2 regions of the Ralstonia mojiangensis genome follow, and region 1 is predicted to be linked to the other one. Evidence: riboswitches for the same ligand, from Rfam matches in the RefSeq annotation. Region 1 holds a riboswitch; the other holds the start of a gene.
The links. A riboswitch is a leader RNA that binds a small molecule or an ion and turns the genes downstream of it on or off. The one in region 1 is predicted to bind glycine.

Region 1 (11,734 bases):
AGTCAGGCGCAGTCGCGGCGAGCCGCTCGGCCAGCGTGCGGTATTTCGAATCCAGTCGCGCAGCCTGCCAATACAGCGTGCCGGCGCTTTTCGGCTCCCACATGCCGGAGAAGCCGGGTAAGCCCGCGTCGGCTCGTTTCTTGTCGAAGGCAACGTGCGAGTGGACGTATTCCTCGTGCATGCGGCTGCCATCGGCATACGGCACGAGCCAATCAACGGCGGCGGCGAGCGTGGCGCCGTTGGCTGCGCGCTCATGTAGCCAGTGCTGGCCAAAAGGCTGCACGGCAATCGCGGCCATCGTCAGCGGCTCGAGGTCGTAGACGACGTAGTGAAGTGCATCGCGGTCTTCAAAATCTTCCACTGACCCGTCCGGGCGCACATTATTGGCGACCTGTTGCAGGAACAGGCGATGTACCTGCGCGAGCAACGCGTGGTCACCCAGCGCGGCAGCCGACATTGCCATCAGCTTGATGCGATGGCTTTGCCAGTTGTTCACCCACGTGTGGGACAGCGGCTGGCGCGCAGCCTCGGTGCGGGCAATATAGCCCTCGGCCAGCGTGCGCAGGAAGCGTTGCGTCTCTGCGCGCGTGCCCGGCGTCAGGCCGTCGCGCGCGAGCATATAGGCCTGGATCAGCGCATCGAACTTCGTCTCGTCGATCGGGTTGAAGCTCGGTACATACGTTCCGCCCCACGCGTGCAGAAAGGTGTCGACCTGCTCGGCGAACCGCATGTCGCCCGTGAGGCGCCAGGCCATTGCTGCGTCGCGCATGACCGGAAAGTCCCGCGCGGCCACAACGGATTCGTCGTAGATGCCCTGGTGTGGCAACGTGCCTTCGGTATGCAGGCGAGGCAACGGGTGCGGCGTCTGCCCGAGGTGCTGGGTGGCGCGGGCGATCAGCTTGACAGCAGCAGGTTCGCCGGACAGCGCGGGCGAAACGCTGCACCAATCGCGCGCCGGCCCCGTCGTATTGTGCGTGCCGGCGTACACCGATGCCGCGGCGCTCGCTTGTATCGGCGAGCACGCGCCGCATACCGCGACAGCGGCAGCACACGCAAGCAGACGGAAGAGCGAGGCAGGTTGAAGCATCGGCATGGCAGAGTCTCGTCGATCGGGTGAACTGGCGTCACCATAAACGGCGAGGAACGCTGAAAACAGCGGTTGTGAGAGCAGGTTACAGGGGTTGCGCCACGTTACATGTGACACGGCGGCGGAGCATGCCGCCCCGCCGCCGCGTTCATCTCACTTCGAGGGGCATCAGTCCTGCGCGTACTCGCTCATCGGCACGCAGGCGCAGAACAGGTTGCGGTCGCCGTAGACGTTGTCGGCGCGGCCGACCGGCGGCCAGTACTTTTGCTTGCGCAGCGACGCCACCGGGTAGGCGGCCTGCTCACGCGTGTACTTGTGTTGCCAGTTATCGGCCATCACCACAGCTGCGGTGTGCGGTGCGTGCTTCAGCGGGTTGTCTTCGCGGTCGAATTCGCCCGAGATCACCTTGTCGACTTCGCCACGGATGGCGATCATCGCGTCGATGAAGCGGTCGAGTTCCACCTTCGGCTCGCTTTCGGTCGGCTCGATCATCAGCGTGCCGGGCACCGGGAAGCTCATCGTCGGTGCGTGGAAGCCGAAGTCCATCAGGCGCTTGGCGATGTCTTCGTTGCTGATGCCCGATTCCTTCTGCAGCGGGCGGATGTCGAGAATGCACTCGTGCGCCACCAGGTCGTGCGCGCCCGTGTACAGCACGGGGTAGTACGGCGCGAGGCGCTTGGCCACGTAGTTGGCCGACAGGATGGCCGTCTCGGTGGCGGCGGTCAGGCCCGCTGCGCCCATCATGGCGATGTACATCCACGAAATCGGCAGGATCGACGCCGAGCCGAACGCCGCCGCCGACACGTTGCCGATGTTCTGGCTCGCGTCTTCACCCGAGGCCGCGCGCCCCGGGAGGAACGGTGCAAGGTGCGCGCCCACGGCCACCGGACCGACGCCCGGGCCGCCGCCGCCGTGCGGAATGCAGAACGTCTTGTGCAGGTTCAGGTGCGAGACGTCGCCGCCAAAGTGGCCCGGTGCGGCGGTGCCGACCATGGCGTTCATGTTGGCGCCGTCCACGTAGACCTGGCCGCCGTGGCTGTGCACGATTTCGCAGACGCGCTTCACGCCTTCCTCGAACACGCCGTGCGTGGACGGGTACGTGATCATGATCGCCGCGAGGTTCTTGCTGTGCTCGGCCGCCTTCTTCTCCAGATCAGCCAGATCGACGTTGCCGCGCTCATCGCACGCCACGACGACGACCTGCATGCCGGCCATCTGCGCCGATGCCGGGTTCGTGCCGTGCGCCGACGACGGGATCAGGCACACGTTGCGGTGCGCTTCGCCACGGCTCGCGTGGTAGGCATGGATGATCAGCAGGCCAGCGTATTCACCTTGCGAGCCGGCATTCGGCTGCAGGCTCACGGCGGCGTAGCCGGTGGCGGCGCACAGCATCTGCTCAAGCTGATCGATCATCTCGCGGTAGCCGACGGTCTGGTCGGCCGGTGCGAACGGGTGGATGTTCGAAAACTCGGGCCACGTCACCGGCAGCATTTCTGCGGTGGCATTGAGCTTCATCGTGCACGAGCCGAGCGGGATCATCGTGCGGTCGAGCGCGAGGTCCTTGTCGGCGAGGCTGCGCAGGTAGCGCAGCATTTCGTGCTCCGAGTGGTGTGCGTTGAACACCGGGTGCGTCAGGTACGCGCTCTGGCGCACGAGCGACGTCGGGTAGGCATCGGCCACGCCCGCTTCGGTCTGGTCGAAGTCCGGCGCGGCGGCGTGGGCGGCGTGCGCGAAGACTTCCCACAGCGCAACGACATCAGCGCGCGTAACGGTCTCGTCCAGCGAGATGCCCAGACGAGCGTCGTCGATCTGGCGCAGGTTGATGCCGTGCGCTTGCGCGGCGATGTGAAGGTTGGCGGTGCGCGGGCCGGTGGCGACGGTCAACGTGTCGAAGAAGGCGTCGGATTCCGGCGTGTAGCCAATCGCGCGCAGGCCGGCGGCCAGCGTGGCGGTCAGGCGGTGCACGCGTTGCGCGATGCGCTTCAGGCCTTGCGGGCCGTGGTAGACGGCGTACATCGACGCCATCACGCCCAGCAGCACCTGCGCGGTACAGATGTTCGAGGTGGCCTTCTCGCGGCGGATGTGCTGTTCGCGCGTCTGCAGGGCGAGGCGGTAAGCCGGGTTGCCCTGCGCATCGATCGTCACGCCGACCAGGCGACCGGGCATCGAGCGCTTGAATGCATCGCGCACGGCCATGTAGCCAGCGTGCGGGCCGCCGAAGCCGAACGGCACGCCAAAGCGCTGCGTGTTGCCGATCACGACGTCGGCGCCCCATTCGCCCGGCGCAGCCAGCAGCGTAAGCGCCAGCAGGTCGGCAGCCGCAACGACCAAACCGCCGGCAGCGTGCACGGCATCGGTCAGCGCCTGGTACGTCGCCAGATCGCCCAGCAGCGCACCGTTGGCGCCGGGGTATTGCAGCAGCACGCCGAACGCGTCGTGCTTGGCGGCGTCGGCTGCCGGGCCGGTCACCACCTGCACGCCGATCGGTTCGGCGCGGGTGCGAACGACTTCCAGCGTTTGCGGAAGAACGTCGTCCGCCACAAAGAACACGGTCGACTTCGATTTGCCAATGCGCTGCAGCAGCGTCATCGCCTCGGCAGCGGCGGTCGCTTCGTCCAGCATCGACGCATTGGCGATGTCCATGGCGGTCAGGTCGATCACCATCTGCTGGAAGTTCAACATCGCTTCCAGTCGGCCCTGCGAGATTTCCGGCTGATACGGCGTGTACGCCGTGTACCAGGCGGGGTTCTCGAGGATGTTGCGCAGGATGACGCCCGGCGTGTGCGTGCCGTAATAGCCCTGGCCGATCAGGCTCTTGACCACGCGGTTCTGCCCCGCGATGTCGCGCAGCTTGGCGAGCGCCGCTTCTTCAGTCAGCGGTTGCGTGAATTCACCCAGCGGCATGCCGTCCTGACGGCGGATGGCCGGCGGGATCACGGCGTCGATCAGCGCGGCACGGCTGGCGTAGCCGAGCGTGCCGAGCATGGCGGTCTGCTCGTCGGCAGACGGGCCGATGTGGCGGTGCGCGAAGGCGTCGTGCGCCTCCAGGTCAGCCAAAGTGGAGCGTTCGGCAGCAAGCGCCGAGGAAGCGGGGTGCGGAGCGTTCATGGCAAGGGCTCGAAATTCAGGCGATGCAGGCAATGGCCGATGCGCAGCGCAGGTCAGGGCGCGCGCATCGGCCGGAGGATCGGCTTAGCCGATCTTGGCTTCGTAGTCAGCGGCCGACATCAGGGCGTTCACGTCGTCGGCGTTGGTCGGCTTGATCTTGAACAGCCAGGCCTCGTAGGCGCCAGCGTTCACGGATTCCGGCGCGCCGGCGGCATCTGCGTTGTTGGCGATGATCTCGCCCGAGACGGGGGCGTAGATGTCGGAGGCGGCCTTGACCGATTCCACCACGGCAATTGCCTCGTCTTTGGCGACGGCGCGACCAGCGTCCGGCAGTTCCAGGAAGACGATGTCGCCCAGCGCGTCCTGCGCGAAATCGGTAATGCCGATGGTCAGCGTGCCGTCGGCTTCAACGCGGATCCACTCGTCGTGTTCGGTGTACTTCAGATCGGCGGGAACGTTGCTCATGAAAGGTTTCTCCGGAAGATTGGTATTGGGGGATGCGGATTCGGTGTTCAGCTGACCAGCGCCTTGCCATTGCGCACGAACGGCAGTTTAACCACAGTCGCGGTCAACTTGCGGTCGCGAATTTCGACCTGTACGTCGGTGCCGACGGCCACGTCCTTGGGCAGGCGCGCCAGTGCAATCGAGAGCGACAGGCTCGGGCTGAACGTGCCGCTGGTGATCTCGCCGTCACCAGCGGCCGTGATGACCTTCTGGTGGGCGCGCAGCACGCCGCCCTTGTCGCGCAGGATCAGGCCGACGAACTGTTCGCGCTGGCCGCCGGCTTGCAGCGCAGCCTTGCCGGTGAAGTCGCGCTCGCTTTGCAGATCGACCGTCCAGGCGAGGCCGGCGTCGAGCGGCGAGACGTGCTCGTCCATGTCCTGGCCGTAGAGGTTCATGCCGGCTTCCAGACGCAGCGTGTCGCGCGCGCCCAGGCCTGCCGGGCGTACGCCGGCTTGCAGGAGGCGCTCCCACACGCCCGCAATCTGCGCGGCCGGCACGACCAGCTCGAAACCGTCTTCACCGGTGTAGCCGGTGCGGGCCACCATGATTTCGCCCACGTTTTCCACGGTGACGAAGCCGGCGTTGAACGGCTTGAGCGCCTCGCCCACGGCCTGCGTGCCGGGCAGCGCCGCGTAAGTCTTGGCACGCGCATTCGGGCCTTGCACGGCGAGGATGCCCAGCGGCTCGGCGCCAGCGTTGTTGTCGGAGCGGCGCGGCGTGATCGTCACGTTGGTGCCGGCGGCGGCGTTCTGCGCGACGATCCACTCCAGGTCCGTCGGCGCGGTACCGGCGTTGACCACCAGGCGGAACCAGTCTTCGCGGAAGAAGTAGACGATCAGATCGTCGATCACGCCGCCCTTGGGGTTGAGCATGCAGCTGTAGAGTGCCTTGCCGGGCGTCTGCAGCTTGTCGACGTTGTTGGCGAGCAGCCCACGCAGGAAGTCGCGCACGCGCGCGCCGGTGAGGTCAACCACGCACATGTGCGAGACGTCGAAGATGCCGGCATCTTGGCGCACGGCGTGGTGCTCTTCGATCTGGGAGCCGTAGTTGACGGGCATGTCCCAGCCGCCAAAGTCGACCATGCGGGCGCCCAGCGAGCGGTGGATGGCATTGAGCGGCGTGTGTTGGAGCGTCATGGAATCTCTCGGCTGAGCGCGCCGCCGTGGCTTGGGCGCGGCGCATGGATCGGGAACCAGAAAAGCAAAAAGGCCACCCGCGCAGCCTGATCCCTCATGGTGACGCCATGAAGATCAACAAGCTGCGCAGATGGCCCCTCTGTCCTTGGTACCTGAGAGATTGCGAAGCGGGGCGCATAGCGGTGCGCGCCGTTCGTGAGCCCCTTCGGTGGGCGCCCGCAGTGGTCGTGCGGCGCCAGCTCTCCAGAGTGCGGTCGGACACATGTCCGCCGATCCGCCCGGTCCTGGATGCCTGAGAGTTTTCGGGTGCTACCCCTTCGGCGGCGCCTTGCCGTATACGGCGGGCACGCTCTCCCGGATGGATGGGCGGAATTTACGGAAGGGGGATGGGATTGTCAATTGGGGGGCGGGGGCTTTTGGGAGGAGGGCTGGTTTTATGCTTTTGGTCCATCCCTTGTTTCATCCCCTGCCGGGGCTGACTCACTTTTCTTTGTCTTGCCAAAGAAAAGTAAGCAAAAGAAATGCGCGCCCGAGATGGCGACTTCCCCTTGAATTTCTGTAACCGGGCGGAGGCGGGGAAAACTCGCTTCGCTCAGACAGTTCCCCGCCTTTTTTCCGCCCGCTTACAGAAATTCAAGGCGCCATCTAGGGCCGGTACGTCAAAGGCTAAAGGCCAAAGACTAAAAGACAACGGCCACACCCTTGGGAGCTGGCGAGGTCGCCAATCTCCAGGGGTGTGGCCGGAGCGCGGGTGTTGGCTGGTCTTGCTTTGACTTACTTGCCGATCTGGCGGCTGACCTGGTTTTCCTGCTGGTTCAGGGTGCGCTGTTCCTGCTTGGTGATGTGCCCGCCGTTCTGCGCAGCCATGTCGCGCTCTTCCTGGCGAATCTGGTGGTCTTCCCGGTGCATCTGGCGAGCTTGGCCCTTGGTGATCTCGCCTTCCTTCACTTCGTTGTGGATGCGCTTGTTCTGGTTGGCGAGGCGGTGGTTGACCTCGGCGCGGCGCGGGTGGTCTTTTTGCCACTGCGTCTGGGCGAAGGCGCCGGTGGTGGCAGACAGGGCGACGGCGGTAACGGCCAGGGCTTTGACGATGCGGTTCATGGTGGGTTCTCCGGTGGGCGGCCGACCGATTCAGCCGCTGTCCTGTCCATAACGAGGTGCCGTGCATGGCCGCTTACGCGGTTCGTGTAACGGCGCGTAAGCGGTGTAACGCCCATGCGAAAAAGCGGGGGGCGCAAACGCATGCGGTGCAGCTTGGCGCACCTCCGTCAGGCTCGACGCAGGTGGCTTCTCGCAGCCCCAATCGATGCAAAGGCGCCGTGCTACCATCGCCCTCCGCTGTCGTTCCCGCCTGCTTTTTCTTCCGCCTGTTCCCATGTCTTCCGGTCTCGCCCACGGGCTCAATGCTGCCCAATCCGAAGGTGTGCATTACCTCGATGGCCCGTGCCTGGTGCTGGCCGGGGCGGGCTCAGGCAAGACGCGCGTGATCACGCAGAAGATCGCGCACCTGATCCTCGACAAGGGCTTCGAACCGAAGCACATCGCTGCCGTCACGTTTACCAACAAGGCGGCCAAGGAAATGCAGGAACGCGTGGCCAAGTTGATGGACGGCAAGACGCGCGAAGACGGCAAGCGCATTCCCATCAAGCAGTTGACGGTGTGTACGTTCCACTCGCTCGGTGTGCAGATTCTGCGGGCCGAAGCCGAGCACGTGGGCCTCAAGCCGCGTTTCTCGATCATGGATTCGGATGATTGCTTCGGCATGATCCAGGAGCAATTGGCCACCACCGACAAGCAGTTGATCCGCCGCGTGCAGAGCACGATCTCGCTGTGGAAGAACGGTCTCGTCGACCCGGATACCGCGATTGCCGAGGCGCTCGCCAACAACAACGTCGATGACCACCAGGCGTCGCTCGTCTACCGCAATTACGTTGCGACGCTGCACGCGTATCAGGCGGTGGACTTTGACGACCTGATCCGCATTCCCGCCGAGCTATTCGCCCGCAATGAAGAGGTGCGCCTGAAGTGGCAGAACCGCCTGCGCTACTTCCTCGTCGATGAATACCAGGACACCAACGCCTGCCAGTACCAGCTGCTGAAGCTGCTCGCGGGCGGTTCGCACTTGCGTGCGCCGGCCTTTACGGCGGTGGGCGACGACGACCAGGCCATCTACGGCTGGCGCGGCGCCACGCTCGACAACCTCAAGCTGCTGCAGACGGATTTCCCGAACCTGAAGGTCATCAAGCTGGAGCAGAACTACCGCTCCACGGTGCGCATTCTGAATGCCGCCAACGCGGTCATCGCGCAGAACCCGAAGCTGTTCGAGAAGACGCTGTGGAGCGAGCACGGCATGGGCGACGCGATCAACGTGACCAGCGCCAATGACGAAGAGCACGAAGCCGAGAGCGTGGTCTTCAAACTCTCGGCCCACAAGTTCGAGCGTCGCGCGCAGTTTCGGGATTACGCGATCCTGTATCGCGGCAACTTCCAGGCGCGCCTCTTTGAGCAGATCCTGCGCCGAGAGCGCATTCCGTATGTGCTCTCGGGTGGGCAGAGCTTCTTCGACAAGGCCGAGATCAAGGACTTGTGCGCCTATCTGCGGCTGATTGCCAATGCGGATGATGATCCTGCGTTCATCCGCGCCATCACCACGCCCAAGCGCGGGGTCGGCAACGCGACGCTCGAAGTGCTGGGTTCGTTCGCGGGACAGGCCAAGGTGTCGCTGTTCGAGGCGGCGATGATGGGCGGCATCGAGGCGCAGCTCGCGCCGCGCCAGCTCGAGCCGCTGCGGGTGTTTTGCGAGTTCATCGTGCGGCTGTCGGACCGGGCCGCCAAGGAGCCCGCCGCCACGCTGCTCGACGAGATGATGGAAGGCATCCATTACGAGGCCTACCTGTACGACACCTACGACGAGCGCCAGGCGCAGAACAAGTGGACCAACGTGCTGGAGTTCCTCGACTGGCTCAAGCGCAAGGGCACCAAGCCCGAGAAGGACGATGACGAAGAGGCCACCGGTTTCGATAACGCCGATGGCCTGATGGACACTGGCAAGAACCTGCTGGAACTCACGCAGACCATCGCGCTGATCAGCATGCTCGAAGGCAAGGAAGAAGACCCGGATGCGGTGCGCCTGTCCACGCTGCATGCGAGCAAGGGGTTGGAGTATCCGCACGTGTTCCTGGTGGGCGTGGAGGAAGGCATCCTCCCGCATTGCCGCGAAGACGACGACCTGACCGACGAGAAGATCGAAGAAGAGCGGCGGCTGATGTATGTGGGCATTACGCGGGCACAGCGCAGCCTGCATATCAGCTGGTGCAAGAAGCGCAAGCGTGCGCGCGAGACGGTGGTGTGTGAGCCGTCGCGCTATATCGCCGAGATGAAGCTTGGCGAAGATGCGGGGCCGACGCCGGAGGACACCATGCCGGCCATGTCGCCGAAGGATCGGTTGGGCGCTTTGAAGGGGTTGTTGGCGGCTAAGAAGCCGGTGGTTTCCTGAATCTTTTTGTTTGTGGTCCATCCTTGTTTCGTTCCCTGCCGGGACCGACTTACTTTTCTTTGTCTTGCCAAAGAAAAGTAAGCAAAAGAAAGGCGCGCCCGAGATGGCGAAAGATTCCTTGAATTTGCGTAACCGGGCGGAGGTGGGGAAAACTCGCTTCGCTCAGACAGTTCCCCACCTTTTTTCCGCCCGCTTACGAAAATTCAAGGCGCCATCAAGGGCTCAAACGTCAAAAGAGAAAGGCCAACCCATCGCGCGGTTGGCCTTTGTCGTTTGGGCTGGCGCTGAGATGGTTTGGCCTTTGACTTTCCTGCCCTAGATGGCGCCTTGAATTTCTGTTGCAGGGAGGAAAAAGGAAGGGAAACTGTCTGAGCGCAGCGAGTTTTTCTCTTCCCCTCTCTGCGACATAAATTCAAGGAATCTTTCGCCATCTCGGGCGCGCATTTCTTTGCTTACTTTCTTTGGGCAAGACCAAAGAAAGTGAGTCGGCCCCGGCAGGGGATGAAACAAGGGATGCACCAACAACCCAAACCCCGAAAAAAAAGCCCTTCGCGGAACTGCACTGTTGTGCCGTTGCGCCAGCCCGCGTGCAGCCGGCAACGCTTTGGACCAAGCTTCGACCGACGTTGACACACATCAACGCGGCGCCCACATCCCGGTTTTAGGATGAACCATCGCCCCCACTAGAACCACCCCATGTTTCCGTTCGCCAAGCCGGCCGACCCTCCGTCCGCCGCCAACGACACCGCCTTCCGCTGGTCGGCGCCGCAGGTGCGCGCGCTCGCGCAGCGTTTTGATACGCACGGCCCGCGCTACACGTCGTACCCGACGGCAGACCGCTTTCACAACAAATTCAGTAACGCCGATTACCTCGACGCCTTGCACCGCCGGGCTGCGATTGCACCCGCGCTGCATGCGCCGCTGTCGCTGTACATGCACCTGCCGTTCTGCGCGAACCTTTGCTACTACTGCGGCTGCAACAAGGTCATCACAAAGGATCGCTCGCGCAGCGCACGCTACGTTGAAACCCTCGCCCGCGAGATGGCGATGGTGGCCAATCAGATTGGCCCGCTGCGCCGCGTGACGCAGTTGCATTGGGGTGGCGGAACGCCCACGTTCCTTGCGCACGACGAAATGCGCGCCGTGATGGCCGCCACGCGTGAGCATTTCGATCTGGCCAACGATGGCGAGATCTCTGTCGAACTTGACCCACGCCACGCCGACGACGCCACGCTCGAAGTACTGGCCGAGATCGGCTTCAATCGCGCAAGCCTCGGCATTCAAGACTTTGACCCCGACGTCCAGCGCGCGGTCCACCGCATCCAGAGCGTGGAAGAGACGCGCCGCGTGGTCGACACTGCGCGCCGGCTGGGCTTCGAGTCGATCAGCTTCGACCTGATCTACGGCTTGCCGTATCAGCGTACGGAAACCTTCAACGCTACGCTGGATCGCGTGCTGGAGATGGCGCCTGATCGGCTGTCCGTCTATAGCTATGCACACCTGCCGCACCTGTTCAAGGCGCAGCGCCGCATCGACATGCTCACGCTGCCGACCGCAGACCAAAAGCTCGACTTGCTGGCGATGACGGTGGAGCGTCTCGTTGCCGAGGGCTATGTCTACATTGGCATGGACCACTTCGCGCGGCCCGACGATGCACTCGCCATCGCGCAGCGTGAAGGGCGGCTGCAGCGCAATTTCCAGGGCTATTCCACGCACGCCGATTGCGACATGCTGGCCTTTGGCGTGTCCGCCATCAGCCGCGTGGGCGATGTGTATGCGCAGAACGAGAAGGATCTCGACGCGTACTACGCACGCGTCGACGCCGGCGAACTTGCCGTGCTGCGCGGCATGTCACTCACGCCAGATGACCACGTGCGCCGCGCGCTGATTGGCGAGTTGATGTGCGGATTCGAATTGAACATGCGCGCATTCGGTGCGCGCCACGGGCTGGACTTCAAGCGCAGCTTTGCGGACGAGCTGCGGGCGCTGGCGCCGCTGGAGGAAGCCGGGCTGGTCAGGGTGGGGGACGAGCGTATCGTGATCACGCCGCAAGGACGGCTGCTCGTGCGCCGCATCGCCATGGTGTTCGATTCGCACCTGCGCGAGGCAGGCACGGAGCGCGCGGTGGAAGCCGAGGGCAAGCCCGTCACCTTCGTCCCGCGCTACTCCAAAGTGGTTTGATCCGCTTACTGACCCGAAGTCACGTCAGACCGTTGCCGGTTCGGGCTGCTGCGCAGCGGTTTGCGTCTGCGCACTGACCAGCGTCTGCGGCCAGATTTCCGCCAGGCGCAGCAGGTTGGTCGAACCGGCCTGGCCGAACGGCATGCCCGCCGTGATGGCGATCTGGTCGCCCGACACGGCAAAGCCTTCACGCGCGGCGGCACGGCACGCCGCATCCACCAT
Region 2 (11,734 bases), on a different contig from region 1:
GCAGATGACGGACGGCGTGCTGACCGGCAGCCGTTGGGGCCTGCGCGGCACGGAAGACCTGGGCGGCGGCACCAAGGCCATGTTCATCCTGGAATCGGGCTTCTCCCCCGATACCGGCGGTAGCCAGCAGGGCGGGCGTCTATTCGGACGCACTGCGGTGGTCGGCCTGGAAGGCGATTACGGCAAGCTCTATCTCGGCCGGCAATACACGCTGGCGCACGAGGTCCTGTCTTCATACGAGGCGATGGCGTTTGCCAATAACTCCATCGTCGGCTATCAAGGCGGCAACTACACAGGCCTGCGCTACGACAACACGGTCAAATACATCAAATCGTTCGGCGGCCTGCAGCTTGCCGGCGCATGGACGTTTGGCGAAGCGGCGGGCAGCTTCAGCAAGAGCTCGGCGGGCGCCGGCTCAATCGTCTACAGCATGGGGTCGGCTGAAGTGGGCGCGGTGTACCAGGTCACGCGTGATGTGTCATCTGCGTTCTTCGGCGCGGTGCCGGCAGCGCTGGCCAGCAAGCAGACGGTCTGGGGCTTCGGCGGCAAGCTGGATACTTCGATTGCCACGTGGTACCTCGGCTACACGAACAGCCGCCTCGACGTGGCCGACTACAAGAACCAAGCCGCCTATGTGGGCGCAAAGGTGCCGATCTCCGGCGCACTCAGCTTCATCGGCACCGTGCAGTACGACTGGATGAAGCACCTCGATGCCAGCGGCAAGCGCCTGACCACCGCCGGCATGCTCGACTACGCGTTCAGCAAACGCACCGATGTGTATGCCGAGGTGGACTACACGCATCTGCAGGGTAGCTGGGTGGCGTTGGACAGCGCCGCCGCGTTCAACAACTCCGGCAACCTGTACGGCAACAATTCGCGCTTGGGCGTGATGCTGGGCGTGCGACACAAGTTCTGATCGCTTGGATCGTGCTCGCAATGAAAAAGCCCGCCGTGACTCTGGTGGGCTTTTTCGTTTCTGCGATCAATGAAGCGGGCAATCTCGCGCGATCACGTCGCCCACCATTGCGGCGGTAGCGCCGGATAGCGTCCAGCCGAGGTGCCCGTGGCCCGTGTTGTAGAACACGCGCCCATGCCGCCCACGGCCGACGCGCGGCATCATGTCCGGCATCATCGGGCGCAAGCCGGCCCAGGGCACCACACGCGACGTGCCAATGGCGAAGTTGCGGCGCGTCCACGCGACCAGCGGTTCGATGCGGTCGGCGCGGATGTCGCGGTTGTAGCCGTTGAATTCCGCCGTGCCGGCCACGCGGAAGCGGCCCGCGCCCAGGCGGCTTGTCACGATCTTCGCGCTCTCGTCGAGCAGGCTGACCCACGGCGCGCCTTGCACGCTGGCTTCGTCGTCCAGGTGCACCGTGATCGAATAACCCTTGACCGGATACACGTTGATGCGATCGCCCACCAGTTGTGCGATATGCCGGCTGCCCACGCCCGCGCAGACGACCATCGCATCCGCGGCAAGGTCCTGTACGACATTCGCCGAGCTGGTAGACAGGCGGTCATCGAGCGTGGTTTGCAGGAGCAGGCGGACGCCGCTTTCGGTGGTTTCCACATCGCGCACATCTACGCCGTGCATGAACCGCACGCCGTGCTTCTCACACGCCTGCGCCAGGCCGCGCGTGAACTTGTGGATGTCACCGGTGGCGTCGGATTCGGTGAAGTAGCCGCCGTAGTAGTTGCCGCGCAGCGTCGGCTCAATGGCGGCAATCTCCTCGGGGCTCACGGGGTGTCGCTCAAGGCCACCTGCGACGAGCAGGGCGTTGGCCTTGCCTGCTGCCGCAAAGCTGGCCTTGTCGTGATAGACGTGCAGAATGCCGCGCTTCTGCAGGTCGAAATCGATCTGCTCGCGTTCGGCCATCGCAAACAGGTGCTTGCGTGCCTCGATGGCCATGCGTGTGGTCTCGATGGTGTTGCGGCGGTAGTGCGCGATGCTGGCGACGAACTCGCCGATCCACGAGTATTTGTGCCACGACGGCTTGGGGTTGAGCAGCAGCGGCGCGTCGTTGCGCAGCATCCATTTGATGCCCTTGAGGAGCGTGCCGGTGCTGTTCCAGACTTCTGCGTTGCTGGCGGAAAGCTGCCCGCCGTTGGCAAACGAGGTTTCCATGGCTGGATACAGGTGGCGGTCGAGCACCGTGACCTGATAGCCGAGTTGCGAGAGTGTGTAAGCAGTGGTGACGCCGGATATGCCGGCGCCGACGATGACGATGTGCGTCATGGCGGTCCCTATGGAGTGATGTCATGACCGGACGATCCGGTCGGCTCACCCCATCTGTCTTGGGACCTGAGAGCTTGGGCATCAGCAGCGCTGGCGCCTTCCCCTTCGGTGGGCGCACGCGTGTACGCCTCTCTCCAGATTCGCAGTCGACGCCACAGTCCTTTTGCCTGAGAGTTTCCGGGGTGGTTGCTCCATCGGCGCCGGGCGTTGCGCGTGTGCGTGTTGCGCCCGGTCTCTCCTGCGGCGTGTTGCAGCTGTCGTTGGTGCGTCAGCCGCGCCTGCGTGCTGCCGGTGTGGGCAGCGGGAGCGAGTGTGTCACGGCTCGTCTCGTTCGGCAAGTCGGGCTGCGCCGGAGGCAACGGACGGCGTGTCGTCCTTCAGGTCCACGCCACTGCGGCCGAGCGCCAGTGCGCCTTTGAGCAGGAACACCAGCCGGTTCGCTGCCTGGTCATAGGTCAGGCCCGCCGGCCGCACATTGGAAATGCAATTGCGCTCTGCATCCGAGCGGCCAACGCGCGGCGCGTAGGTCAGGTAAATGCCTAGGCTGTCAGGCGAACTTAACCCCGGCCGCTCACCGATCAGCATCACGACCTGCCGCGCGCGAAGCAACGCACCGATCTCATCCCCCAGCGCAACCCGGGATTGCTCGGCGATGGCGACCGGCCCGATCGACCAGCCGGCCGGCAGACGCTCACGCACGCTGCACAGCAGCGGCACGGCATGGCTTTGCACGGCCAATGCGGAGAGCCCGTCGGCAATCACGAAGACAAGGTCGAATGGCTCCGCTGGCCGCAGCGCGCCGAGTTCTGCGCGGCTGGCTTCGTCAAGCCGGCGGCCGAGATCGGGGCGGCGCAGATACTCGGCGCGATCGGCTGCCGCGCTGTGCACCGCCAGGGCCGTGAAGCCCGCCTGCCCAAGCGCGGCCGCTAAAGCTGCACGATTGAGTGGCAAGTGCACGGCATCGCGCGCCTGGGCGTGCGCCACGCCAAACGCGAGCACAGCGTCGGTCGTCTGGCTGTTGCCGGCGCGGCCCAGCGCAATGCGCGCGTCGGTGAAGGCGCGCAGGTGTGTCCATGGATTCGGCTGAACGAGGGGATATTTCGGCATGTTTGGCTTCCCGGCGGGATTCACAGCGCGTGGGCCAACTGCAGCAGCGGTTGCCGCGCCGTGGCGTCTTGCAGGCGCCCAGCGGCGTCGACAATACCCATGCTTTGCAGCCACGCCTCAAACTCCGGTGCAGGCCGCAGGCCCAGCGTGTCGCGCAGATAGAGCGCGTCATGAAACGACGTGCTCTGGTAATTGAGCATGATGTCGTCGGCACCCGGGACGCCCATGATGAAATGGATGCCCGCCACGCCAAACAGTGTGAGCAGCGTATCCATGTCGTCCTGATCGGCTTCGGCGTGATTGGTGTAGCAGACGTCGCAGCCCATGGGCAGGCCCATCAGCTTGCCGCAGAAGTGGTCTTCCAGCCCCGCGCGGATGATCTGCTTGCCGTCGTAGAGATACTCCGGGCCGATAAAGCCGACCACCGTATTGACCAGCAACGGCGAGAACGCCCGCGCCACCGCATAAGCTCGCGCCTCCATGGTTTGCTGATCGACGCCATGATGCGCATTGGCCGACAACGCGCTGCCCTGGCCGGTCTCGAAATACATCACGTTGTTGCCGACCGCACCGCGCGCCAGGCCCTGCGCGGCGTCATGCGCCTCGGCCAGCAAGGCAAGACTGATACCGAATCCCGCGTTGGCCTGTTCGCTGCCCGCCACCGATTGAAATACCAAGTCTACAGGCGCGCCCTGGTCAATGGCGCGCAGTGTGTTTGTCACGTGGGTCAGCACGCACGACTGCGTGGGAATGGCGTAGCGGTTGCGCAGTTCGTCAACCAACTGCAGCAGCGAGACGATGGCGCCGAGATTGTCGCCAGCGGGGTTGATGCCGATGGTCGCGTCGCCGCAGCCATAGAGCAGGCCATCGATGATCGATGCCGCAATGCCTTTGGGATCGTCCGTCGGGTGGTTGGGTTGCAGCCGGACCGACAACCGGCCGGGCAACCCGATGGTGTTGCGAAAGCGCGTGACCACGCGGCACTTGCGGGCCACGGAAATCAGATCCTGATTGCGCATCAGCTTGCTGACTGCGGCAGCCATTTCGGGCGTGATGCCGGGGGCAACGCCTGCCAGTGTCTGGCTGTCGGTCTCATGCAGGAGCAACCAGTTGCGGAACTCACCCACCGTGAGCGAGGCAATCGGCTGGAAGGCCTGCGCGTCATGCCGATCAAGAATCAGGCGCGTGACCTCGTCGTCTTCATAAGGCACCAGCGCTTCGTTGAGGAACACCGACAGCGGCACATCCGCCAACGCCATGCGCGCGGCCATGCGTTCGCCCTCGCTGGCCGCGGCCAGACCCGCCAGATAGTCGCCCGAGCGCGCCGGGCTGGCTTTGGCCAGGAGCGCCTTGAGATCGTTGAACACATGGCGTTGCGCGCCAATGGTCTGAGCGAAGTGCATGATGGGATACGCGGAAGCGTCCAATGACGGTGACGGCGATGCTTATCCTGCCACTTTAGTTGCCTTCTATGTCACGGCGGCAATGTTCTAATACGCATTTCCCAAACGTCGATCTCGCCCGTAAATGACCGCATCCGCCACACCGTCCCGCTTACACCAAGCGGGCTCTGCCATGGAAGTGCTGGCGGTCTTTCTCAAGCTGGGCCTCACCAGTTTCGGCGGCCCTGTCGCGCATATCGGCTACTTCCGGCGCGAGTTCGTAGACCGCCGCCGCTGGCTGGATGACGCAACATTCACAGATCTCGTTGGCCTATGCCAGTTTCTGCCCGGGCCTGCCAGCAGCCAGGTGGGATTCTCCGTCGGGCTGCTTCGGGCGGGATGGCGTGGCGGGTTGGCGGCATGGTGCGGCTTTACGCTGCCTTCCGTCTTGTTGCTGCTGGTTTTTGCGATGCTCGCGCCGAGCCTCGGCGGCCCGATTGGCGTGGGCCTGATCCACGGTTTGAAGCTGGTTGCCGTTGCGGTGGTGGCGCAGGCCGTGTGGGACATGGCGCGCAAGCTCTGTCCTGACTGGCAGCGCGCAGGTATTGCGCTGATCAGCATCGCCGTGCTAAGCGCGTTGACGACCGTTTACGCGCAACTTGTCGTGATCGTGCTTGGCGCCGTGCTGGGCTTGTTGTTATGCCGATCGTCGCGTCCGGCGAATGAGGGTCCGAGGGCGGGGCAGGGAACCGCATTCCGCGTGTCTCACGCTGCCAGTATCGTCAGCCTGGTGCTGTTCTGCGCGCTGTTGTTCGGGCTTCCGGTTGTGGCAGACCTTCATCCATGGATGCCCGCGAAAGTGTTCGACGCGTTCTATCGGTCGGGCGCGTTGGTTTTCGGAGGCGGGCACGTCGTGCTTCCGCTGCTGGAGCATCAGACGGTCGCGACGGGTTGGGTCACGCCGAACGATTTCCTGGCAGGCTACGGCGCCGCGCAGGCCGTGCCCGGGCCGTTATTCACCTTCGCCGCTTTCCTCGGCTGGACGATCGCGCCAGGGCTCAATCATTGGGCCGGTGCTGCGCTTGCTACGGTGGGCATTTTTCTGCCGGGCCTGCTGCTGGTCATCGCGGCGCTGCCTTACTGGCAGGCATTGCGCGCGCGTCCTTCCATGGCGGCGCTGCTGGCGGGTGTGAATGCCGCAGTGGTTGGATTGCTGGCGTTTGCCCTTTACACGCCGGTCTGGACGAGCGCCGTGCGGTCATGGAGCGACTTTGCCGTCGCGGCGATTGCGTTCCTGCTGCTGACGCGATGGAAAACGCCACCGCTGATTGTGGTGGCGTTTTGTGCGGCGGCGGGCGTTGGCGCTGCCATGCTGGGTTGAATCGCGCTCTTCCTACGAGCGGCAACCAGTAACTGCGCAGGGGCAGGGGGTCATTCGTCCATGAGCCGAACCCGGACCTTCTTGCCCTTCAGCGTGCCACCGTTGAGCTTGCGCAGCGCCTCGCGTGCGATGCCGCGGTCGACCGCAACGTAGGTCGAGAATTCGGTCACGTTGATCTTGCCGATCTGGTCGCCCCGAAAGCCGGCGTCGCCCGTCAATGCACCGAGTACATCGCCGGGGCGGATCTTCTCCTTGCGTCCGCCGAGAATCTGCAGCGTTTCCATTGGCGGCAGCAGCGGTGCGTCATTGCCGGTATCAAGCTCGTCGAGCTTGTGCCATTCGACCTCGCGCCCAAGCGCCTGTTCGATGTTGCCGACACGGCCCATCTCGTCCATGCTCGCGAGGCTCAACGCCCAGCCGTTCTCATCGGCGCGGCCCGTGCGGCCAATGCGATGCACGTGCACTTCGGGGTCGGGCGTCACGTCAACGTTGATCACCGCTTCGAGCTGTGCGATGTCGAGCCCGCGCGCGGCAACGTCGGTCGCGACGAGCACCGAGCAACTGCGGTTCGCGAACTGGATCAATACCTGATCGCGCTCACGCTGCTCGAGTTCACCATGCAGCGCCAGCGCGTGGATGCCCTCCGCGCGCAACACGTCGAGCAGGTCACGGCATTGCTGCTTCGTGTTGCAGAAGGCGAGCGTGCTCACCGGCCGATAGTGCTTGAGCAGCAGCCCGACCGCATGCAACCGCTTGTTGTCGGTCACCTCGTAGAAGCGCTGGCGAATCTTGCTGTCGTCGTGGCGCTCTTCGAGCTTCACTTCTTTTGGATTGCGCAGAATGCGCTGGCACAGCTTCGCAATACCTTCCGGGTAGGTCGCCGAGAACAGCAGCGTCTGGCGATCGGCCGGGCACTGGCGCACGACCGTCGCGATGTCATCGAAGAAACCCATGTCGAGCATGCGGTCTGCTTCGTCAAGCACGAGCGTCTTCAGCGCGCCGAGCGCAAGATTGCCGCGTTCCAGGTGGTCCATGATGCGCCCCGGCGTGCCGACGATGACATGTGCGCCATGCTCAAGGCTTGCCGCCTGCGGACGCATCGGTGTGCCGCCGCAGAGCGTCAGTACCTTTACGTTTTCTTCGGCGCGTGCCAGGCGGCGGATTTCCTGCGCGACCTGATCGGCAAGCTCGCGCGTCGGGCAGAGCACCATCGCCTGTACGTCGAAGCTGCGCGCGTCGAGCCGTGCGAGCAGTGCCAGCGCAAACGCTGCCGTTTTGCCGCTGCCCGTCTTTGCCTGCGCGATCAGATCGTGGCCCGCAAGCGCGATGGGCAGGCTTGCAGCCTGGATCGGCGTCATGTCGGTGTAGCCGAGCTGCGCAAGGTTCGCGAGCACGGCCGGGGCGAGCGCTAGGGTGGTGAAGGGCGTGGCGGTTGGTTCGATGGTCATGTCGTTGCGTTGGATCACTTGAGCGGCTTGCCTTCGATTTGCTTGTAGATGACCCGGCCGTCTTTGGTTTCGACGCGTTTGAGATAGTTGCGCGCGCCGCATAGCGCACAGCGGAACAGCGGTCCTTGGCCCTCATCCTTGATGACGACGTCGGACAGCTCCCACTGCGTGCCGCAGCTCTGGTTGATGCAAGTGAACACGGTTTTCTCTAAATGGATTGTTCGTTGCGCCTCGATGACGAGGCAGGTGGACCGGGGCCGCGAATGCGCCGATGTCAATCTGGATCAATACCTCAACCACAAATGGCGTTGCCGAGCCGTTCGTAGGAGATTGCGCTGCCCTTTGGCTATTTTGGCCTGACAGGTGGGAAAGTCATCTCGTCTCGCGACGCCCACGCCATGCGCCCAATGCATCCTGTTGGTGCAACAGATTTGCGGCTACAACGTTGAGAGCGATGGAAATATGGGGCCGATCTTGCAGATCGTCACGTTTTCCCCGCCGGACTCTAACACACCCATTTAGGCTCGTAAGGCGCGGGCGAAGCCTCTGTGACGAGTGGCAGGAAACTGCAGATGTCATTTCTTTGACACTGTCTAGAGTCCGCGCTCTTGTCCCGGTTTGAGGTGCGTCAAGTCTGGTCGGTAGCCGCTGGCATCTAATGGATCGCATATTGGCAATCGTTTGACGCCCCAACTATGCGCACCGCCCCCGTGCCGTCTTCACCAACTGCAGAACAGATCGATCTGCCGTTTCACGCTGCTCTTGCCCGCACATCGAATTCGCTGTCCCTCGCATCAATGCAGCTGGCGTTGCTCGACTGGGCACTGCATCTCGCCGTCTCGCCAGGCAAGAGGCTGGATCTGTGCCGCCTGGCGCTGACGCAGGCCGAACAACTCGAGCGTTACATCCGGGACTGTATGGCGTCCGGCCCTCAGGACGTGTGTCTTTGCGTCCAGCCGCCGGCCCATGACCGTCGTTTCTTGGCTGACGAGTGGCGCTTGTGGCCGTTCAACGTGCTGCACCAGTCCTTCCTGTTGACGGAGCAATGGTGGGAGGCGGCCACACGCGGCGTGTGGGGCGTCGCCAAGCATCATGAAGACGTGGTTGCCTTTGCTGCGCGTCAATGGCTCGACATGATGTCGCCAGGCAACCAGTTGGCAACCAACCCCATTGTCTTGCGTCGGACCTTTGAACAGCACGGTACCAATCTCGTGCGCGGCGCACTCAATGCGCTTGACGATCTGGAGCGCTCCATGAGCGGCGCGCCGGCCGCCGGCACCGAAGGTTTTATGGTGGGCCGCGACGTGGCCATCACGCCCGGCAAGGTGGTCCTGCGCAACCGCCTGATCGAGCTGATCCAGTACGCGCCGGCCACGAACAAGGTCCAGGCCGAGCCCATCCTGATCGTGCCGGCATGGATCATGAAGTACTACATCCTGGATCTGTCACCGCAGAACTCGCTGATCCGCTATCTGGTAGAGCAGGGCCATACCGTGTTCTGCATCTCCTGGAAAAACCCCGATGAGGCTGATCGCGCCCTCGACATGGATGACTACCTCAAGCTCGGTGTCTTTGCCGCGCTCGATGCCGTCAATGCCATCGTGCAGGGCCAGCGCGTCCACGCCACCGGTTACTGCCTTGGCGGCACGTTATTGGCCATTGCAGCGGCTGCCATGGCGCGCGATGGCGATGCGCGGTTGGCATCCATGACGCTCTTTGCCGCGCAGACAGACTTTTGCGAGCCGGGCGAACTCGGCCTGTTCATCGACGAGGCACAGGTCAGTCTGTTGGAAGCGCAGATGGAGCAAACCGGCTATCTACGCGCCAGCCAGATGGCCGGAGCCTTCCAGATGCTGCGCTCGTACGACTTGCTGTGGTCGCGTGTGGTGGGTGAATACCTGCTGGGCGATCGCGCACCGATGAACGATCTGATGGCCTGGAACGCCGATGCCACGCGCATGCCCGCGCGGATGCACAGCCAGTATCTCCGGCATCTGTTCCTGAACGACGACCTGAGCGAGGGCCGCTACCCCGTCAACGGAAAGCCGGTGGCCCTCAACGACATCGACTTGCCCATCTTCGTGGTGGGCACGCTGACCGACCACGTGGCGCCATGGCGCTCGGTCTACAAGCTGCATCACCTGACCGAGGCGGAGCTGACGTTCGTATTGACCAGCGGCGGCCACAACGCCGGCATTGTCAGCCCGCCGGCCAACTCGCACCGGCGGTTCCAGATGCAGACACGTAACGTCGGCGAGGTATCGGTGGCGCCGGATGATTGGTTGGCATCGGCACCCACCACCGACGGTTCATGGTGGCCGGCATGGCATGCATGGCTGGTCGCGCATGCATCGGGCCCCGCACCGGTGAAGCCACCGAAGATGGGCGCCCCGGCACTGCCGCCACTGGCGGACGCGCCGGGCGCCTACGTGCTGGAGAAATAAATGCGTGTGCAAAAGCAGCTTCGGGCGTGTGGCAGCTACGCCGGCACGCGTATGGCCGCCATGGTAGTCACCGCCACTGTGCTGGCACTGTCGGGTTGCATCTCGATGGCGCCGCCTTACGAGGCGCCCGCGTTGCCCGTGGCCCAGCACTACGACGCCGACGATGGCCGGGATGGCCTGTCAGCGTCAGCGACCGGTTGGCAGGCGTACTTTACGGACACGCGCCTGCAGGCGTTGATCGAGCAGGCGCTGGAAAACAACCGCGACCTGCGCACTGCCGTGCTGCGTGTGGAAGAGGCGCGTGCCGCGTTTGGCATCCAGCGCGCGGAGTTGTTTCCGCATCTCAATGCGCAGGCCGGCGTCAGTCGCCTGAGCATTCCGGCGGACGTAAGCCCCTTCGGCATGCCGATGCGTGTCACCCAGTACCAAGTGGGGGCCGGCGTCTCCAGTTGGGAGATCGATTTCTGGGGACGCGTACGCAACCTCAACGAGGCCGCACTGGAAAGCTATGTGGCATCCGACGCCGCACGCCGTGCGGTAGCGCTTGGGCTGATCGCGCAAGTGGCCGACAGCTATCTGGTGCTGCGTGAACTCGACGAGCGCATCGCGCTGGCACAACAAACCGTGGATAGCCGGACCGAAACACTGCGCATCTTCTCGCGCCGCGTGGCGGTGGGCGCGACGTCAAGATTGAACCAAACGCAGGTCGAGACCCTGCTGACCCAGGCGCAGGCGCTGCTAACGCAATTGCAGCAGGCGCGCGACGCGCAGGCGCACGGCCTGGCCTTGCTTGTCGGCAAACCAATCGACCTGCCGCCGGTCTCCGAGCCACTTGACGAGCACCGCATGCTGGCCGAACTGCGCGCAGGCCTGCCTTCCGACCTGCTGACGCAGCGCCCGGACATTGCCGCCGCGGAGCACCGGCTGCGTGCTGCGCACGCCAGCATCGGCGCGGCACGGGCCGCTTTCTTTCCCCGAGTGGCACTGACCGGCGCTTACGGCACGCTGGGTCCGGAACTGGGCAACCTGTTTGCGCCCGGCACACGCGCCTGGGTATTTGCGCCGAGTATCAGCCTCCCGCTCTTTGAAGGTGGAAAGCTGCGCAGCAACCTCGACCTGGCAGAAGCCCGCCGAGACCTTGCCGTGGCCGGTTACGAGAAGATCGTGCAGAGCGCATTCCGCGACGTGTCCGACGCGCTCTCTGCACGCAAGTGGCTGGCCGACCAACTCGACATTGCGAAGGCCGCACTGGCGGCACAAACCGAACGCGCGCGGCTGTCGCAACTACGTTTCGACGCTGGAGCATCGACGTTCCTGGAGGTGCTCGACGCCCAGCGCGACCTACTGGCCGCGCAGCAGCAACTGGTGCAGGTACGCCGTGCGCTTCTCTCTAGCCGCGTTGGCCTGTATGCCGCACTGGGTGGCGGCACGCAGGCCGTCGAATCCGAATCTGATCTGCAACCTCACCTGAGCCTGACGCCGCCCCCGCGCGTATCGGGCGTATCGGGCGGAACAACACCATGACTACGACTCCCCGACAACGATGGATTGCGCTGCTGGCGGCCGCCCTGGTGATGGCTGGCGGAGCGTTCGCGTGGAAGGCTTTACGGCAAGAGGGCCCCGGCAAGGGCTTTGCGAGCGGCAATGGCCGCATCGAGGCCACAGAAATCGATGTGGCCACCAAGCTGCCTGGCCGCGTGCAGGACATTCTGGTGGACGAGGGCGACTTCGTGACG

Region 2: it holds a riboswitch for glycine, as region 1 does, so the genes downstream of both, NG898_RS25885 (D-amino acid dehydrogenase) here and gcvT (glycine cleavage system aminomethyltransferase GcvT) in region 1, are expected to answer to the same signal.

The regions. Positions count from the first base shown of each region.
Region 1 covers NZ_JAMXHU010000002.1:900,288-912,021, forward strand. The annotation lists gene NG898_RS10980 (alginate lyase family protein) at 1-1,093, opposite strand, end outside; gene gcvP (aminomethyl-transferring glycine dehydrogenase) at 1,256-4,195, opposite strand; gene gcvH (glycine cleavage system protein GcvH) at 4,280-4,660, opposite strand; gene gcvT (glycine cleavage system aminomethyltransferase GcvT) at 4,708-5,835, opposite strand; glycine riboswitch at 5,965-6,092, opposite strand; glycine riboswitch at 6,105-6,202, opposite strand; gene NG898_RS11000 (hypothetical protein) at 6,610-6,936, opposite strand; gene NG898_RS11005 (UvrD-helicase domain-containing protein) at 7,211-9,331, shown strand; gene hemN (oxygen-independent coproporphyrinogen III oxidase) at 10,028-11,512, shown strand; gene pyk (pyruvate kinase) at 11,537-11,734, opposite strand, start outside.
Region 2 covers NZ_JAMXHU010000008.1:27,114-38,847, forward strand. The annotation lists gene NG898_RS25880 (porin) at 1-916, shown strand, start outside; gene NG898_RS25885 (D-amino acid dehydrogenase) at 983-2,236, opposite strand; glycine riboswitch at 2,382-2,487, opposite strand; gene eutC (ethanolamine ammonia-lyase subunit EutC) at 2,552-3,343, opposite strand; gene NG898_RS25895 (ethanolamine ammonia-lyase subunit EutB) at 3,364-4,746, opposite strand; gene chrA (chromate efflux transporter) at 4,871-6,106, shown strand; gene dbpA (ATP-dependent RNA helicase DbpA) at 6,157-7,554, opposite strand; gene NG898_RS25910 (hypothetical protein) at 7,569-7,754, opposite strand; gene NG898_RS25915 (PHA/PHB synthase family protein) at 8,250-9,998, shown strand; gene NG898_RS25920 (efflux transporter outer membrane subunit) at 9,999-11,522, shown strand; gene NG898_RS25925 (HlyD family secretion protein) at 11,519-11,734, shown strand, end outside.